2 regions of the Burkholderia vietnamiensis LMG 10929 genome follow, and region 1 is predicted to be linked to the other one. Evidence: predicted binding sites of a transcription regulator. Region 1 holds the regulator's gene; the other holds the start of a gene.

The links. The regulator FliA, encoded in region 1, starts transcription of late flagellar genes. The targets are predictions, from matches to a motif close to CTAAAGTTTNNNNNNNNNNNGCCGNTA.
Region 2: the regulator FliA is predicted to act here: its motif matches at 4,168-4,194, upstream of flgK (flagellar hook-associated protein FlgK).

The regions. Positions count from the first base shown of each region.
Region 1 covers NZ_CP009631.1:600,220-607,279, reverse strand. The annotation lists gene flhA (flagellar biosynthesis protein FlhA) at 1-1,889, shown strand, start outside; gene flhF (flagellar biosynthesis GTPase FlhF) at 1,886-3,676, shown strand; gene AK36_RS12780 (MinD/ParA family ATP-binding protein) at 3,669-4,487, shown strand; gene AK36_RS12775 (RNA polymerase sigma factor FliA) at 4,510-5,244, shown strand; S-adenosyl-L-homocysteine riboswitch at 5,339-5,454, shown strand; gene ahcY (adenosylhomocysteinase) at 5,489-6,907, shown strand.
Region 2 covers NZ_CP009631.1:965,045-972,104, forward strand. The annotation lists gene flgG (flagellar basal-body rod protein FlgG) at 1-250, shown strand, start outside; gene flgH (flagellar basal body L-ring protein FlgH) at 271-960, shown strand; gene AK36_RS14410 (flagellar basal body P-ring protein FlgI) at 966-2,138, shown strand; gene flgJ (flagellar assembly peptidoglycan hydrolase FlgJ) at 2,138-3,127, shown strand; gene AK36_RS14420 (flagellar brake protein) at 3,359-4,114, shown strand; gene flgK (flagellar hook-associated protein FlgK) at 4,251-6,218, shown strand; gene flgL (flagellar hook-associated protein FlgL) at 6,241-7,060, shown strand, end outside.

The DNA of each region.
Region 1 (7,060 bases):
ACTTCGCCGCGTTCCCGAGCGTGCTGCTGTTCTCGACGCTGCTGCGCCTGTCGCTGAACGTCGCATCCACCCGCGTCGTGCTGCTCGAAGGCCACACCGGCCCCGACGCGGCCGGCCAGGTGATCGAGGCGTTCGGGCACTTCCTGGTCGGCGGCAACTTCGCGGTCGGCATCGTCGTGTTCGTGATTCTGATGATCATCAACTTCATGGTGATCACGAAGGGCGCGGGGCGGATCGCCGAAGTGTCCGCGCGCTTCACGCTCGACGCGATGCCCGGCAAGCAGATGGCGATCGACGCCGACCTCAACGCGGGCCTCATCAACGAAGAGCAGGCGCGCAAGCGCCGCCAGGCCGTCGCGCAGGAAGCCGAGTTCTACGGGTCGATGGACGGCGCGTCGAAGTTCGTGCGCGGCGACGCGATCGCCGGCCTGATCATCATGGCGATCAACGTGATCGGCGGGCTGATCGTCGGGATGGTCCAGCACGACATGAGCTTCGCGGCGGCCGGCACCAACTACACGCTGCTGACGATCGGCGACGGCCTCGTCGCGCAGATCCCGTCGCTCGTGATTTCGACGGCGGCCGGCGTGATCGTGTCGCGCGTCGCGACCGACGAGGACATCGGCACGCAGATCACCGGCCAGCTGTTCACCAACCCGCGCGTGCTGACCATCACCGGCGCGATCATCGTGCTGATGGGCCTGATCCCCGGCATGCCGCACTTCGCGTTCCTCGCCCTCGGCGGCGGCGCGATCTGGCTGGCGCGCACGCAGGTGCGCCGCGCGGCGGCCCGCAAGGCGGCCGGCGACGTGACCGAGATCGCGCCGCCCGCCGCGCTGCCGAGCGACAGCCACGAGGCGACCTGGGACGACGTGCAGCTGATCGACCCGCTCGGCCTCGAAGTCGGCTACCGGCTGATTCCGCTGGTCGACAAGAACAGCGACGGCGAGCTGCTCAAGCGCATCAAGAGCATCCGCAAGAAGTTCGCGCAGGAGATCGGCTTCCTGCCGCCGGTGATCCACATTCGCGACAACCTCGAGCTGCGGCCGAACGCATACCGGATCGCGCTGAAGGGCGTCGAGATCGGCGCGGGCGAAGTGTTCCCGGGCCAGTGGCTCGCGATCAACCCCGGCCAGGTGACGGCCGCGCTGCCCGGCGCGGTGACGCAGGACCCGGCGTTCGGGCTGCCGGCCGTGTGGATCGACGTCGCGATGCGCGAACAGGCGCAGGTGTACGGCTACACCGTGGTCGACGCGAGCACGGTGGTCGCGACGCACCTGAACCATCTGGTGGTGCAGCACGCGGCCGAGCTGCTCGGCCGTCAGGAAGTGCAGTCGCTCGTCGAGCGCACCGGCAAGGACGCGCCGTCGCTCGTCGAGGACCTGATCCCGAAGACGATCTCGCTCACCACGCTGCAGAAAGTGCTGCAGAACCTGCTCGAGGAAGGCGTGCCGATCCGCGACATGCGCACGATCCTCGAGTCCGTGTCCGAGCACGCGGGCCGCGGCGACGCGTACGAGATCACCGCCGCGGTGCGCCTGTCGCTCGGCCGTGCGATCACGCAGCAGTGGTATCCGGGCGCGGGCGAGATGCAGGTGATGGGCCTCGACTCGAATCTCGAGCGCGTGCTGTCGCAGGCGCTCGCGACCGGCGCGAACCCGGGCCTCGAGCCCGGCCTCGCGCACAACCTTCTGACCGGCACGCAACAGGCGATGCTGCGTCAACAGAATCTCGGGCTGCCGCCGGTGCTGCTGGTGCAGCACGCGCTGCGCGCGATGCTCGCGCGCTTCCTGCGCCGCAGCCTGCCGCAACTGAAAGTGCTGTCGTACGCCGAAGTGCCGGACACACGCACGATCAAAGTCGTTAACGTCATCGGGGGTTCCGCTTGAACATTCGCAAATTCACCGGCGCGACGAGCCGCGACGCGCTGCGTCTCGTGCGCGAGGCACTCGGCGCCGATGCCGTCGTGCTGTCGAACCGCACGCTCGATGACGGCAGCGTCGAAATCGTCGCACTCGCCGACTCGGATCTCGCCGCGGTCGCGCCGCAGGCCGCCGCACGCGTGCGCGCCGCCGTGCCGCGCATGCCGGAATCGGTGCCGGCCGCCGCCGTGCCGGGCATCGTGACGCGCCCCGGCGCGACGTTCCCGCGCCCGGTCGTCAATCCGGCCGTCAATCCCTACGCAGCCGGCGACGGCGGGCTGCCCGACGTGTTCTCGTCGGTGTTCGGCGCGAGCGCCGACACGATCCAGACGTCCGAAGCGGCCGCCTTCGATGCCGCCCACCACGCCGAGGCGCAGTCGAGCGCCGCGGCAGCGTCGTCGGCCGAGCCGGCGTCGGCGCCGGCCGCCGGCGCGCCCGCCGCAGCGCCGGCCGAACCGGCCGCATGGCTCGTCGAGCATGCGAAGCGCCTCACGCAGCAGCGCGAAGCGCTCAACGCCCGCCTGCAGGGCGCGCCGGCCGCGCCCGCCGCGCCCACGCGTGCACGCCACGACGCGGCACCCGCGGCGCCGGCCGGCTGGGCGCGCGACATCGTGCGCGATGCCGAGCGCCGGATGGCGCCGCCTGCGCGTGCGAACGACGCCCGCGCCGAGAAGCCGGCCGAGCGCACGCGCCTGCCCGCCGATGCGGCCGCCGCGGTGGCCGATGCGGTGAAGGTGCGGATCGAAAGCATCGTCAACGACACGGTGATGAACGAGCTCGGCGCGATGCGCGGGATGATGGAGGAGCAGTTCGACAGCCTGATGTGGCATGACCGCCAGCGCCGCAGCCCGGTGCACGGCGCGCTGACCAAGCATCTGTTCTCGGCCGGCTTTTCCGCGCAGCTGGTGCGGATGCTGGTCGACAACCTGCCGTCCGGCGACGGCGCGCGGAGCTTCGAACAGGCGGCCGAATGGGCGCAATCGGTACTCGCCGCCAACCTGCCGGTGCTCGAAAGCGAAGACGCGCTGATGGAGCGCGGCGGCGTGTTCGCGCTGATGGGGCCGACGGGCGTCGGCAAGACCACCACCACCGCGAAGCTCGCCGCGCGCTGCGTGATGCGCTTCGGCGCGAGCAAGGTCGCGCTGCTGACCACCGACAGCTACCGGATCGGCGGCCACGAGCAATTGCGCATCTTCGGCAAGATCCTCGGCGTGCCGGTGCATGCGGTGAAGGACGCGGGCGACCTCGCGCTCGCGCTGTCCGAGCTGCGCAACAAGCACATCGTGCTGATCGACACGATCGGCATGAGCCAGCGCGATCGCGCGCTGTCCGACCAGATCGCGATGCTGCACGGCGCGAACGCACCGGTGCAGCGCCTGTTGCTGCTGAACGCGACGAGCCACGGCGACACGCTCAACGAAGTCGTTCAGGCCTACCGCAGCGCGGGCGAGCATCCGCACGGGCCGACGCCCGATCTGGCCGGCTGCATCCTGACCAAGCTCGACGAGGCGACCCATCTCGGCGGCGTGCTCGACACGGTGATCCGCTACAAGCTGCCGGTCCACTACGTGTCGACCGGCCAGAAGGTGCCGGAAAACCTGTACGTCGCGTCGACCCGGTTCCTGCTGAAGAGCGCGTTCTGCGTGCCGCGCGACGGCTCGCCGTTCGTGCCGCAGGACGAGGACATGCCGACGCTGCTGTCCGCGCTGACCGCGCGGTCCACCGCCGAACTGCACGAGGTGCGATTTGGATAAACGGATCATCGACCAGGCCGAAGGACTCCGGCGCTTGCTGGCCGGGCGGGCGTCGCGCATCGTCGCGGTGACGGGCGGCCCGCTGGGCGTCGGCTGCACGGCGGCCGTCGTGAATCTGGCAGCGGCGCTGAGCGCGCTGGGCAAGGACGTGCTCGTCGTCGACGAGCGCACCGACGTGCATTCGGCCACGGCGACGCTCGCGGGCGCATGGCTGCGCGACGGCGACCGCACGCGTACGCCGGCCGGCTTCGCGCTGTGCGCGGCCGCGGGCTTCGCACGCGACGGCTACAGCGACGAGCAGCTGAGCGACTTCGTCGACGGCCAGGCCGACATCGTGCTGGTCGATGCGCAGCTCGGCGCGGACGGCGCGTTCTCCGCGCTCGCGCGCGAGGCGCACGACGTGCTGATCGTCACGCGCGTGGCCGCGCAGGCGATCACCGAGGCATACGCGTGCATGAAGCGCCTGCATTTCGCGCACGCGGTCGCGCAGTTCCGCGTGCTGACCAATCACGTCGGCAGCCACGCGGACGCGAAGACCGCCTTCGACAACCTCGCGGGCGTCGCGAGCCGCTACCTGACGGTGTCGATCGCCGATGCCGGCTGCGTGAGCGCCGATCCGCTCGTCGAGCACGCGCGCGAGCTGATGCATACCGCGGTCGACGCGTTCCCGTCGTCGGTCGCCGCGCGCGACTACCGGCAGATCGCCGGCGACCTGCTGTACTGGCCGATGCGCCCGCGCCCCGGCTCCGGCCGCGCCGTGCACGGGGGCGGCAAGCCGTCTTACGAGGCCGGTGCGGCGCACGCCGCGTGAGCGCCACCGCAAGGAGAGAGCCATGATGTACAACGCTCAAGGAAAGATGACCCAGGCCGACGTGCTCGCGCAATACGCGCCGCTCGTGCGGCGCCTGGGCCTGCAGCTCGTCGCGAAGATGCCGGCGAGCGTGGACCTCGACGACCTGATCCAGGCCGGCATGATCGGCCTGATGGACGCGGCCGGCCGCTACAAGGAAGACCAGGGCGCGCAGTTCGAAACCTACGCGACCCAGCGCATCCGCGGCGCGATGCTCGACGAGCTGCGCAGCAACGACTGGCTGCCGCGCAGCCTGCGCAAGACGTCGCGCGAGGTCGAACACGCGGTGCACCAGGTCGAGCAGCAGCTCGGCCGCTCGGCGAGCGAGGCCGAGATCGCGCAGCACCTGAAGATGCCGCTCGACGAATATCAGGAGATGCTGCAGGACCTGCACGGCAGCCAGCTGATCTACTACGAGGATTTCGACCGCGCGGCCGACGACGAGCCGTTCCTCGACCGCTATCGCGTCGATCACGCCGATCCGCTGTCGGCGCTGCTCGACGACCATCTGCGCGGCGCGCTGGTCGATGCGATCGACCGGCTGCCCGAGCGCGAGAAGCTGCTGATGTCGCTGTACTACGAGCGCGGGCTGAATCTGCGCGAGATCGGCGCGGTGCTCGAAGTGAGCGAGTCGCGCGTGTGCCAGCTGCACAGCCAGGCGGTCGCGCGCCTGCGCGCGCGGCTGCGCGAGCAGGCGTGGGTCGGCGCGGAGAACTGAGCGGCAGCGGCGGGCGTCGCGCGCGCCGACGCCGCGCGTGCGGCCGCCCGCCCAACCCCCCATTTCTCGCCACGATTTGCTACAATCCTTCCCGTTTTCCGAGGAGCGTTGCGACGGACCGCCTGTGTCCGCCAGGCTCGGAAAGCTTCACCAAGCAGCCGTGCGGCGAAATTCGCGCCGGCTCCGCTTCCTGAACGGCGCTCACGTCACCAATTTCTAGAACTTTTTTAGAAAGGAGGGCGTGATGAACGCCATTATCGATTCGCAAGTTTCCAACGATTACGTCGTCGCCGACATGGCGCTTGCCGGCTGGGGCCGCAAGGAGCTGAACATCGCCGAGACCGAAATGCCGGGCCTCGTGCAGATTCGCGACGAATACAAGGCGCAGCAGCCGCTGAAGGGCGCGCGCATCGCCGGTTCGCTGCACATGACGATCCAGACCGGCGTGCTGATCGAGACGCTGAAGGCGCTCGGCGCCGAAGTCCGCTGGGCCTCGTGCAACATCTTCTCGACGCAGGACCACGCGGCCGCCGCGATTGTCGAGACCGGCACGCCGGTGTTCGCGTTCAAGGGCGAATCGCTCGACGAATACTGGGAGTTCTCGCACCGCATCTTCGAATGGCCGAACGGCGAATTCGCGAACATGATCCTGGACGACGGCGGCGATGCGACGCTGCTGCTGATCCTCGGCTCGAAGGCCGAGCAGGACCGTTCGGTGATCGCGAAGCCGACCAACGAGGAAGAAGTCGCGCTGTACAAGTCGATCGCGAAGCACCTCGACATCGACGCGAACTGGTACTCGAAGCGCCTCGCGCACATCAAGGGCGTGACCGAAGAGACGACGACGGGCGTGCACCGCCTGTACCAGATGGAAAAGGACGGCCGCCTGCCGTTCCCGGCGTTCAACGTGAACGACTCGGTCACCAAGTCGAAGTTCGACAACCTGTACGGCTGCCGCGAATCGCTCGTCGACGGCATCAAGCGCGCCACCGACGTGATGATCGCGGGCAAGGTCGCGGTCGTCGCGGGCTACGGCGACGTGGGCAAGGGCTGCGCGCAGTCGCTGCGCGGCCTGGGCGCGACCGTGTGGGTCACCGAAATCGATCCGATCTGCGCGCTGCAGGCGGCGATGGAAGGCTACCGCGTCGTGACGATGGAATACGCGGCCGACAAGGCCGACATCTTCGTGACGGCGACCGGCAACTACCACGTGATCAACCACGATCACATGAAGGCGATGCGTCACAACGCGATCGTCTGCAACATCGGTCACTTCGACTCGGAAATCGACGTCGCGTCGACCCGCCAGTACCAGTGGGAAAACATCAAGCCGCAGGTCGACCACATCATCTTCCCGGACGGCAAGCGCGTGATCCTGCTGGCCGAAGGCCGCCTGGTGAACCTCGGCTGCGCGACCGGCCACCCGTCGTTCGTGATGTCGAACTCGTTCGCGAACCAGACGCTCGCGCAGATCGAGCTGTTCACGCGCGGCGAACAGTACGAGAACAAGGTCTACGTGCTGCCGAAGCATCTCGACGAGAAGGTTGCGCGCCTGCACCTCGCGCGCATCGGCGCGAACCTGTCCGTGCTGTCCGACGAGCAGGCCGCGTACATCGGCGTGGAGAAGGACGGCCCGTTCAAGCCGAACCACTACCGCTACTGATGCACCGCCGCCGCCGCGCCGCGTGCGTGCCGTTTCGGCCGTGCGCGGTGCGGCGGCGCGGCGCCGGAGCGCCGCTCGTCACGCCGCGTGCGCTCGCGCGCGGCGCGGCCGGCGGCGCCGACCCGATGCACTGACCGTCCAGATCGACAACCG
Region 2 (7,060 bases), 360 kb from region 1:
CCCGGCCGGCCTCGAGGCGAAGGGCGAGAACCTGTTCGCCGAGACCACCTCGTCGGGCGCGCCGAACGTGTCGCAGCCGGGCCTGAACGGCGCGGGCGTGCTCAACCAGGGCTACGTCGAGGCGTCGAACGTGAACGTCGTGCAGGAGCTCGTCAACATGATTCAGACGCAGCGCGCGTACGAGATCAACAGCAAGGCCGTGACGACGTCCGACCAGATGCTGCAGACCGTCACGCAGATGAAGACCTAACCGGAAGTCCCGCCGTCGCCATGAAGCAGGTCCGCCTCCTCCCGTCAGCCACCGTCCGCGCCGCGTGCGCGGTCGCGGTGGCCGCGCTCGCCGGTTGCGCGCAGATTCCGCGCGATCCGATCATCCAGCAGCCGATGACGGCGCAACCGCCGATGCCGATCGCGATGCAGGCGCCCGGCTCGATCTTCAATCCGGGCTTCGCGGGCCGGCCGCTGTTCGAGGATCAGCGGCCGCGCAACGTCGGCGACATCCTGACGATCGTGATCGCGGAGAACATCAACGCGACCAAGTCGTCGGGGGCGAACACCAACCGGCAGGGCAACACCGACTTCAACGTGCCGACGGCCGCGTTCCTCGGCGGGCTGTTCGCGAAGGCGAACCTGTCGGCGACCGGCGCGAACAAGTTCGCGGCGACCGGCGGCGCGAGCGCCGCGAACACGTTCAACGGCACGATCACCGTGACGGTGACCAACGTGCTGCCGAACGGCAACCTCGTCGTGAGCGGCGAGAAGCAGATGCTGATCAATCAGGGCAACGAGTTCGTGCGCTTCTCGGGGGTCGTCAACCCGAACACGATCTCGGGCGCGAACTCGGTCTACTCGACGCAGGTGGCCGACGCGCGGATCGAATACTCGGCGAAGGGCTACATCAACGAAGCCGAGACGATGGGCTGGCTGCAGCGCTTCTTCCTCAATCTGGCACCGTGGTGATCCCGATGCAGCAGCCTCTTTTCCACCGCCTGTCGCGGCGCGCAGCGCGCGCGCTGGCCGGCGCATTCATGCTGATCGCGTGCGCGTTCGGCGCCGCCGGCGCCCATGCGGAGCGCCTCAAGGATCTCGCGCAGATCCAGGGCGTGCGCGACAACCCGCTGATCGGCTACGGCCTCGTGGTCGGCCTCGACGGCACCGGCGACCAGACGATGCAGACGCCGTTCACGACGCAGACGCTCGCGAACATGCTCGCGAACCTCGGCATCTCGATCAACAACGGCTCGGCGAACGGCGGCTCGTCGTCGCTGAACAACATGCAGCTGAAGAACGTCGCGGCCGTGATGGTGACCGCCACGCTGCCGCCGTTCGCGCGGCCGGGCGAGGCGCTCGACGTGACGGTGTCGTCGCTCGGCAACGCGAAGAGCCTGCGCGGCGGCACGCTGCTGCTCACGCCGCTGAAGGGCGCGGACGGGCAGGTGTACGCGCTGGCGCAGGGCAACATGGCGGTCGGCGGCGCGGGCGCGAGCGCGAACGGCAGCCGCGTGCAGGTGAACCAGCTCGCGGCCGGCCGCATCGCCGGCGGCGCGATCGTCGAGCGCTCGGTGCCGAACGCGGTCGCGCAGATGAACGGCGTGCTGCAGCTGCAACTGAACGACATGGACTACGGCACCGCGCAGCGGATCGTGTCCGCGGTGAATTCGAGCTTCGGCCCGGGCACCGCGACGGCGCTCGACGGCCGCACGATCCAGCTCGCGGCGCCGGCCGACCCGTCGCAGCAGGTCGCGTTCATGGCGCGCCTGCAGAACCTCGACGTGAGCCCGGACAAGGCGGCCGCGAAGGTGATCCTCAACGCGCGCACCGGCTCGATCGTGATGAACCAGATGGTCACGCTGCAAAGCTGCGCGGTCGCGCACGGCAACCTGTCGGTGGTCGTCAACACGCAGCCGGTGGTGTCGCAGCCGGGGCCGTTCTCGAACGGGCAGACGGTGGTCGCGCAGCAGTCGCAGATCCAGCTGAAGCAGGACAACGGCTCGCTGAAGATGGTGACGGCCGGCGCGAACCTCGCCGACGTCGTGAAGGCACTGAACACGCTCGGCGCGACGCCGGCCGACCTGATGTCGATCCTGCAGGCGATGAAGGCGGCGGGTGCGCTGCGCGCCGATCTGGAGATCATCTGATGGCGAATCTTCCGAACGCAAACGACCTGACGCAGCGCTTCGCGCTCGACGTGCAGGGTTTCGACGCGCTGCGCGCGCAGGCGAAGGCGTCGCCGCAGGCCGGCGCGAAGGCGGTCGCGGGCCAGTTCGACGCGATGTTCACGGAAATGATGCTCAAGAGCATGCGCGACGCGACGCCCGACGGCGGGCTGCTCGACTCGCACACGTCGAAGATGTACACGTCGATGCTCGACCAGCAGCTCGCGCAGCAGATGTCGAAGCGCGGCATCGGCGTCGCCGATGCGCTGATGAAGCAGCTGCTGCGCAACGCGGGCCAGGGCGCCGATCCGGCGGGCGATGCCGGCGCGGCCGGCCTCGGTGCGACGGGCCTGGGCGCGGCCGGCGCCGGCACGTCGGGCAACGAAGGCAGCCTCGCCGCGATGAACGCGATGGCGCGGGCCTACGCGAATGCGGCGAACAACGGCGCGCTCGCCGGCACGCGCGGCTACTCGGCCGGCAGCGCGCTGACGCCGCCGCTGAAAGGCTCGAGCGGCGTGCAGGACGCGGACGCGTTCGTCGACCGGCTCGCCGCCCCCGCGCAGGCGGCGAGCGCGGCGACCGGCATTCCGGCGCGCTTCATCGTCGGCCAGGCTGCGCTCGAATCGGGCTGGGGCAAGCGCGAGATCCGCGCGAGCGACGGCTCGACCAGCTACAACGTGTTCGGCATCAAGGCGAACAAGGGCTGGACGGGCCGCACGGTGGCGGCGCTCACGACCGAGTACGTGAACGGCACGCCGCGCCGCGTGGTCGCGAAGTTCCGCGCGTACGACTCGTACGAGCACGCGATGACCGACTATGCGAGCCTGCTGAAGAACAACCCGCGCTACGCGGGCGTGCTGAGCGCGAGCCGCAGCGTCGAGGGCTTCGCGCACGGCATGCAGAAGGCCGGTTACGCGACCGACCCGCACTACGCGAAGAAGCTGATCTCGATCATGCAGCAGATCGGCTGACGCGCCGCGCCGCCACGGCCGCGCGGCGTGATTTCCTGCCGTGTTCCCGACCGCGCCCGGCGTCCGCCGCGCGCGGTTTTATCGTTTGCGCGGAAAATAATCCGCGATTCGATCTAAACTTTCGGTCAGCACTGCCGCTAAGTGTGAGAGACCAGCAACCGGGCCCATGTTCAGGCCCGGTTTTATTGCGTCCCGGTTGCCGGGGCGTCCATGACAAGAAACCGGCTAGCCATGAATATCGAAACGTCGACCGACCCGAGCCTGGATGCGGGCCATTCCGGACCCGACTACGCCCGCCGCAATCCGCTCGAGATCGGCGTGCAGTTGCGCAACCTCGTGAACCGGGGCGACTTCCTGACCGTCCAGTATCCCGGCGGGCAGCTCGTCACGCGCCTGCTCGACGTCGACGTCGGCGCGCGCACCTTCACGTTCGACTGGGGCGCGCTGGCCGAGCAGAACGCCGGCATCCTCGCCGCGTCGCATTGCACCTTCGCCGCCGCGCCGGACGGCGTGCGCGTCGAGTTCACCACCGGCACGCCGCGCGAGACGCGCTACGAGGGGCTGCCCGCGTTCGTCGCCGAATTCCCCGAAGTGCTGATGTGCATCCAGCGGCGCGAGTACTTCCGCGTCGATGCGCCGGTCGTCGATCCGTTCCAGTGTCGCGGCAAGCTGCCGGACGGCGAGGGCTTCGTGTTCGAGGTGCAGAACCTGTCGCTCGGCGGCGTCGGGCTGCGCACGATCGACGAGCGAGTCGAGACGCTCGAAGTCGGCACGCTGCTGCCGGAGGTCGAGCTCGAACTGAACGGTCACGGCAAGCTGTCGCTCGACCTGCGCCTCGTGTCGCAGCGCTCGACGCAGCTGCCGAACGGCTCGCGCCGCTATCAGCTCGGGTTTCGCTTCATGTCGCTGCCGGGCAGCGCGGAGAACACGCTGCAGCGCCTGATCACGCAGCTCGAGATGAAGCGCCGCTCGCTCGCGCGGGCCTGACGCACCGCCTCGCGGCCGCCGCGCGCACGCGCGCGCCGCGTGCGCATTTTTCCCTCAATTTTTTCGATCCGCGGCCGTTATACCGGGAGTCACGCAACCCGGCGGCCGCAGCGCGGCCGGCTCATCAGGATCGCGCATGTCCAACACATTCATGAACCTCGGCGTCAGCGGCCTCAATGCCGCGCTCTGGGGCCTCACGACGACCGGTCAGAACATCAGCAACGCCGCGACGCCCGGCTATTCGGTCGAGCGTCCCGTCTATGCCGAAGAGAGCGGCCAGTACACCGCGAGCGGTTATCTGCCGCAGGGCGTGAACACCGTCACCGTGCAGCGGCAGTACAGCCAGTACCTGAGCGACCAGCTGAACGCCGCGCAGTCGCAAGGCGGCGCGCAATCGACGTGGTATTCGCTCGTCGCGCAGCTGAACAACTACGTCGGCAGCCCGACGGCCGGCATCTCGACCGCGATCACGAACTATTTCACCGGGCTGCAGAACGTCGCGAACAACGCGTCGGACCCGTCGGTGCGGCAGACCGCGATCAGCAACGCACAGATCCTCGCCGACCAGCTGAAGGCCACCGGCCAGCAGTACGACGCGCTGCGTCAGAGCGTGAACACGCAGCTCACCAGCACCGTCTCGCAGATCAACACCTACACCGCGCAGATCGCGCAGCTGAACCAGCAGATCGGCGCCGCGAGCAGCCAGGGGCAGCCGCCGAACCAGCTGCTGGACCAGCGCGACCTCGCGGTGTCGAACCTGTCGTCGCTCGCCGGCGTGCAGGTCGTGCGCAACGACAGCGGCTACAGCGTGTTCCTCGCGGGCGGCCAGCCGCTCGTCGTCGCCGACAAGAGCTACCAGCTCGCGGCCGTCGCGTCGTCGTCCGATCCGAGCGAGCTGACCGTGGTGTCGCAGGGCATCGCCGGCGCGAATCCGAAAACGCCGGACCAGTCGCTGCCCGATGCGTCGCTGTCGGGCGGCACGCTCGGCGGCCTGCTCGCGTTCCGCCGTCAGACGCTCGATCCGGCGCAGGCGCAGCTCGGCGCGCTCGCGACCAGCTTCGCCGCGCAGGTCAATGCGCAGAACGCGCTCGGCGTCGACCTGTCAGGCAATCCGGGCGGCAGCCTGTTCGCCGTCGCGCCGGCGACCGTCTTCGCGAATCAGGGCAATACCGGCAACGCGGCGCTGTCCGTGTCGTTCACGAACCCCGCGCAGCCGACGACGGGCGACTACACGCTGTCGTTCGACGGCACCAACTACACGCTGGCCGACCGCGCGAGCGGCTCGGTGATCGGCCAGTCGACGTCGATGCCGGCGTCGCTGGGCGGGCTGCAGCTGTCGTTCTCGTCCGGCGCGATGAACGCCGGCGACCAGTTCACCGTGCTGCCGACGCGCGGCGCGCTGACCGGCTTCGGGCTCGCGACGACGAGCGGCGCGGCGATCGCGGCGGCGTCGCCGGTCGTCGCCTCCGCGTCGACGACCAACATCGGGACGGGGAAGATCGTCTCGAACGGCGTGAGCTCCGGCTATCAGATTCCGGCCACCAAGCTCACCTACGACGCGGCGACGAACTCGCTGTCGGGCTTCCCGGTCGGCACCACGGTCACGATCGCGGGCACGCCGCCCACCTCGGTGACGATCGCCAACCCGACCGACAGCGTGCCGTACAACGCGAGCCAGGGCGCGAAGATGACGATGTCCGGCACGCTGAACGGCGTGACCGTCACGTTGTCGGGCGCGCCGTCCGACGGCGACTCGTTCTCGATCGGGCCGTACGCGGGCGGCACGAGCGACGGCGACAACGCGCTCGCGCTGTCGCAGCTGGTGACGGCCAAGTCGCTCGGCGGCGGCACGACCACGCTCACCGGCGCGTACGCGAACTACGTGAACGCGATCGGCAACACGGCGAGCCAGCTGAAGTCGTCGAGCGCCGCGCAGACGTCGCTGGTCGGCCAGATCACCAGCGCGCAGCAGTCGGTGTCGGGCGTGAACCAGAACGAGGAAGCGGCGAACCTGATGCAGTACCAGCAGCTATACCAGGCGAACGCGAAGGTGATCCAGACCGCGCAGACGCTGTTCCAGACCGTTCTCGGCCTGTTCAACTGACCGGATTCGAGGGATAGAAGCGATGCGGATTTCCAGCGCCCAGTTTTTCCAGCTGAACGTCTCACAGATGAACGATCAGCAGGCGCAGCTCTCGCAGCTGTACCAGCAGATCGCAAGCGGCGTGAGCCTGCAGACGCCGGCCGACAACCCGGTCGGCGCGGCGCAGGCCGTGCAGCTGTCGATGACGTCGGCGACGCTGTCGCAGTACACGGCCAACCAGAGCACGGCGCTCGCGTCGCTGCAGGCCGAGGACCAGACGCTGCAAAGCGTGAGCACCGTGCTGACCGGCGTGCAGACGCTGACCGTGCGCGCCGGCGACGGTTCGCTCGCCGACAGCGACCGCGCGGCGCTCGCGACCCAGCTGCAGGGCTATCGCGACCAGCTGATGACGCTCGCGAACACGAACGACGGCGCGGGCACCTATCTGTTCGCCGGGGTCAACAATTCGTCGGCGCCGTTTACGAGCAGCCCGAACGGCACCGTGTCGTATGTCGGCGATTCGGGCACGCGCCAGGTGCAGATCGGCGATTCGAGCAGCGTCGCGCAAGGCGACACCGGCGCGGCCGTGTTCATGTCGGTGCAGTCGCTCGGCAGCGTCCCGGTGCCGGCGGCGGACGCCGCCAACACGGGTACCGGCCGGATTACCGCGGTGACCGTCACGAGCCCGTCGGCCGCGACCAACGGCCATCATTTCGCGATCACGTTCGGCGGCACGCCGGCCGCGCCGACCTACACGGTCACCGATTCGTCGGCCAAGCCGCCGACCACGACGCCCGCGCAGGCGTACACGGCCGGCGCGTCGATCGCGCTCGGCGGCGGGATGACCGTCTCGGTGTCCGGCA